2 regions of the Bradyrhizobium sp. LCT2 genome follow, and region 2 is predicted to be linked to the other one. Evidence: predicted binding sites of a transcription regulator. Region 2 holds the regulator's gene; the other holds the start of a gene.
What was found. The regulator LexA, encoded in region 2, represses DNA repair genes until DNA is damaged. The targets are predictions, from matches to a motif close to TGTTCNNNNTGTGTTCNG.

Region 1: EI171_RS35620 (PA0069 family radical SAM protein) is a predicted target of LexA. The motif match lies at 889-906, and genes of this name have one in related genera.

The regions. Positions count from the first base shown of each region.
Region 1 covers NZ_CP034432.1:7,518,730-7,521,127, forward strand. The annotation lists gene EI171_RS35620 (PA0069 family radical SAM protein) at 1-867, opposite strand, end outside; gene EI171_RS35625 (phosphoketolase) at 1,078-2,398, shown strand, end outside.
Region 2 covers NZ_CP034432.1:4,889,626-4,892,023, reverse strand. The annotation lists gene glp (gephyrin-like molybdotransferase Glp) at 1-718, shown strand, start outside; gene lexA (transcriptional repressor LexA) at 894-1,589, shown strand; gene EI171_RS23610 (hypothetical protein) at 1,877-2,083, shown strand; gene EI171_RS23605 (hypothetical protein) at 2,277-2,398, shown strand, end outside.

The sequences.
Region 1 (2,398 bases), 2.6 Mb from region 2:
GGAGGCTTCCTTGACGCCGGCATGGGCGGCCGCATCGAGAATTCGCTCGATCTCGGAATCGTTCAGCGCGGGGATCACGGGCGCGACCATCACCGTGGTGGGAATGCCGGCGTCGGAGAGCTGCTTCAGCGCCTCCAACCGCTTCGGCGGCGTCGAGGCCCGCGGCTCCATGGTGCGCGCCAGCTTTGGATCGAGCGAGGTCACCGAGATCGCGACCTTGGCGAGGTTGCGCCTGGCCATGCGCGAGAGAATGTCGATGTCACGCACCACCAGCGCCGATTTGGTGACGATGCCGACGGGATGACCAGCGCGCTCCAGCACCTCCAGGATGCCGCGCATGATTTTTCGCTCGCGCTCGATCGGCTGATAGGGATCGGTGTTGGTGCCGATCGCGATCATCCGCGGCTCATAGCCTGCTGCTGCGAGCTCCTTCTCGAGCAGCGCCGGGGCCTCCGGCTTGACGAACAGTTTGGACTCGAAGTCGAGCCCGGGCGACAGGCCGAGATAGGCATGGGTCGGCCGCGCGAAACAGTAGACGCAGCCGTGCTCGCAGCCGCGATAGGGGTTGATCGAGCGGTCGAAGCCGATATCGGGTGAATCGTTACGGGTGATCACCTTGCGCGAGGTGTCGACCGCGACCGTGGTCTTGAATGGCGGCAGCTCTTCCAGGCTCTGCCAGCCGTCGTCGAAGGCGACGCGCGCCTCGGCCTCATAGCGGCCGCTGGCGTTGGACTGCGCGCCCCGCCCCCGCCTGCGCTGCTTGTCGATGGCGACAGCGAGCTCGGGGAAATCAGAAGGCGCACCCGCCGGCTCGGAGGGCGCCGTGACCGGCGGGTGCTTGAGAGCATGAGAGGATGCTGGACTCATGAAGCCAAGATAGCACGCCAAAGGAACAAATCAAGAACAAGAACAAAAAACGTGAAAACAACCCCATGCACAGTAGAGGCGCCCAAACTTCGGGCGCCTGCCTTTGACCTCACGCAACATCGCCGTCACCACGATCTCGTTTGATGCCGCGAAGGATCGATCGCGCCGGAACTCGGTTGGTGACGATCCCGGGTGAAGGTCGGCAGGAACATGACAAATCAACAACAATCGGCCGCCGCGAGCAGCGACCTCGATCTCCTTGATCGCTACTGGCGCGCCGCCAACTACCTCTCCGTCGGGCAGATCTACCTGCTCGACAACCCCCTGCTGCGCGAACCGCTGCGGGCCGAGCACATCAAGCCGCGTTTGCTCGGCCATTGGGGCACGACGCCCGGCTTGAACTTCATCTACGCCCATCTCAACCGCGTCATCCGCGCGCTGGACCTCAACGTGCTCTATGTCTGCGGTCCCGGCCATGGCGGGCCGGGCATGGTCGCCAGCACTTATCTCGAAGGCAGCTACAGCGAGATCTATCCTAACATCGCGCGCGATGCGGACGGATTGCGCAAGCTATTCCGGCAGTTCTCCTTCCCCGGCGGCATCCCGAGCCACGCCGCGCCGGAGACGCCCGGCTCGATCCACGAAGGCGGCGAGCTCGGCTACGCCCTGGTGCACGCCTATGGCGCGGCGCTCGACAATCCCGACCTGGTCGTCGCCTGCGTCGTCGGCGACGGCGAGGCCGAAACCGGCCCGCTCGCGGCGTCCTGGCACTCCAACAAGTTCCTGAATCCGGCGCATGACGGCGCGGTGCTGCCGATCCTGCACCTCAACGGTTACAAGATTGCCAACCCGACCGTGCTCGGACGAATGTCTGACAGCGAGATCCGCGATCTGTTCCGCGGGTTCGGCCACGAGCCCCTGTTCGTCGAGGGCGACGATCCCAAATTGATGCACCGGATCATGGCGGATGCGCTCGACGTCGCATTCGCCAGCATCCGCTCGATCCAGCAGCACGCCCGCGACGGGCGCAAAAACGTCGAGCGGCCACGCTGGCCGATGATCGTGCTGCGCAGCCCGAAGGGCTGGACCGGTCCGAAGGAAGTCGACGGCAAGAAGGTCGAAGGTTTTTGGCGCGCGCATCAGGTGCCGGTCGCAAGCTGCCGCGAGAACCCTGCGCATCTGAAGGTGCTCGAAGACTGGATGCGCAGCTACGAGCCGGAGAAACTGTTCGACGCGAGCGGCGCGCTCGTCCCCGAGCTCCAGGCGCTGGCACCCGAGGGCAATCGCCGCATGGGCGCCAATCCGCATGCCAATGGCGGATTGCTGAAGAAGGAGCTGAAGCTGCCGGACTTCCGCAGCTTTGCCGTCGAAGTGCCGCAGCCCGGCGCCGTCACGGGGGAAGCGACGCGCGAGCTCGGCAAATTTTTGCGCGACGTCATCCGCCTCAATGCGCAAGAGCGCAACTTTCGCATCATGGGTCCGGACGAGACGGCGTCAAACCGTCTCGATGCGGTGTTCGAGGCAACCGAAC
Region 2 (2,398 bases):
TCCAGACCTGCCCATCCGCCGCCGTCCGAAGGTCGCGATCCTCGCCACCGGCGACGAGCTGGTGATGCCGGGCACCACGCCGGGCCCCGGCCAGATCGTCTATTCCAACGGCTATGCCCTGCACGCCCTCGCCCGCCAGGAGGGCGCAGATACCATCGACCTCGGCGTTGCCGCCGATACGCTGGAGGCCACCACAGCCGGCATCCGCCGTGCCCGAGAGAGCGGCGCCGACATCCTGATCACGATCGGCGGCGCCTCGGTCGGCGACCACGATCTGGTCCAGCAGGCGCTGAAGGCCGAAGGCATTGCGATGGCGTTCTGGAAGATCGCGATGCGGCCGGGCAAGCCGATGATGCACGGCCGGCTAGGGGCGATGGGGGTGATCGGCCTGCCCGGCAATCCCGTGTCGTCCTATGTGTGCGGCTTCCTGTTCATGGTGCCGTTGATTCGCGCCCTGTCGGGCCGCGCCGTGATTCACCATCGTCGCGAGCGCGCCGTGCTCGGCCGCGATGTCGGCGCCAATGACCGGCGCGAGGACTATCTTCGTGCGCGCCTGGAGCGGCGCGACGACGGCATGCTTGTCGCCCTTCCCGTCAATCATCAGGATTCCTCGCTGCTTGCGAATCTCGCTGCGGCGCAGGCACTTCTCGTGCGCGCGCCGTTCGCGCCGAAGGCCGAGGCAGGCGCGCCTTGCGAGGTGCTGCGACTGCCCGCCTGAACGCACTGGTCCTGCGCGTTCCGCGAACTTTGTCGCGTTCACGGTAAATTAAGCAGTTGCGGAACACATATCGAACATATAGTGTCCGTTCATGATTTGTTTCGAGCATCTGGCGGCTCGCCGCTGAATTCACCGTCTCGGAATCGAACGACATCAACCGGGGGATTTGGTCGAGATGTTAACGCGCAAACAATACGAGCTTCTGCGATTCATCAGCGAGCGTTTGAAGGAAAGCGGTGTGCCGCCCTCCTTCGACGAGATGAAGGACGCGCTCGACCTGCGCTCGAAGTCGGGCATCCATCGCCTGATCACCGCACTGGAGGAGCGCGGCTTCATCCGGCGCCTGCCCAACCGGGCCCGCGCGATCGAGGTGATCAAGCTGCCCGAGCTGCAGGCCGCCGCTGGCAACCGCCGTGGCTTCACGCCGAGCGTCATCGAGGGCAATCTCGGCAAGGTGCGAGCGAGCTCCAGCGCGGACGAGGGCGAACGCCCCGTCGCGGTGCCGGTGATGGGCCGCATCGCGGCCGGCACGCCGATCGAAGCGTTGCAGACCCGCAGCCACACCATCAGCGTACCGCCCGACATGCTCGGCTCGGGCGAGCACTACGCGCTCGAAGTGCGCGGCGACTCGATGGTCGAAGCCGGCATCCTCGACGGCGACATGGCGCTGATCCAGCGCAATGAGAGCGCCGACACCGGCGACATCGTGGTGGCGCTGATCGACGACGAGGAAGCGACGCTGAAGCGCTTCCGCCGCCGCGGCGCTTCGATCGCGCTCGAGCCCGCCAATGCGGCCTATGAGGTCCGCATCCTGCCGCCCAACCGGGTGAAGATTCAGGGCAAGCTGATCGGCCTGTACCGGAAGTACTGAGCGTGATCCGGACTGGAGGGCCGCGTTAGCGCAAAGTGCGCAGCGGTTTTCCCTCGCGGCAAGCGCAGGACGCGCTTGCGCGGAGATCATGCTCAAGCAATCACCTAAGCGCGGCCCGCCGGTTGGCGACCCGCGTCGTTGACGATTGGAGCGGACGATTGTCCGCTCCGGCTGGATAGTCTTTCTGGTTTTGCTCAGATTATCCGGCCCCTCTCTAGCGCTACATCCTCGCGACGCCGCAGAAAGCCCTCATCGCTTCGTGGCCCTGGAGATCGAGGAGGCAATCAATGCGCAAGATCGTTTTGAGCACCGTCACGGTGGCGCTGATCGCAGCATCCGCGTCGGCATCGCAAGCCTTCGCCGCGCAGTCGCACCATGCCCGCAAGGCAACGCAGACGACGAGCGAGCAATTGCGCAATGCCCGCAACGCCGTCGCGCAGCCGTCGCAACCCGCCTGGCAATATTCGGGCTGGTCGGCACCTGCTGGTCGCTGACGGAGACGCACGCCAAATGCACGGAAGCGGTTTTTGTTCCTGAGGCATTTGAAAAAGATATTGTGATGGCAGCCTGCGGACCCAAGCCGCAGATTTGCCTACAACCAAGAAGACGCTAACATGCTTCCACTCTGATAGAGGCCAGTGCCTCCGAAGGAGGCGCGGGTCGCTATCCCTGAATGAGGAGCACCCGATGTGTGACTACAGCCTGCATGCCGTCGCGACGCGTCCCGCACAAGTCGGCGAGACGATCGTCACGACCACCTTCCGCGGCACCTCGACGCGCGGCTTCGCCTCCGAGGCCGACATGTCCGT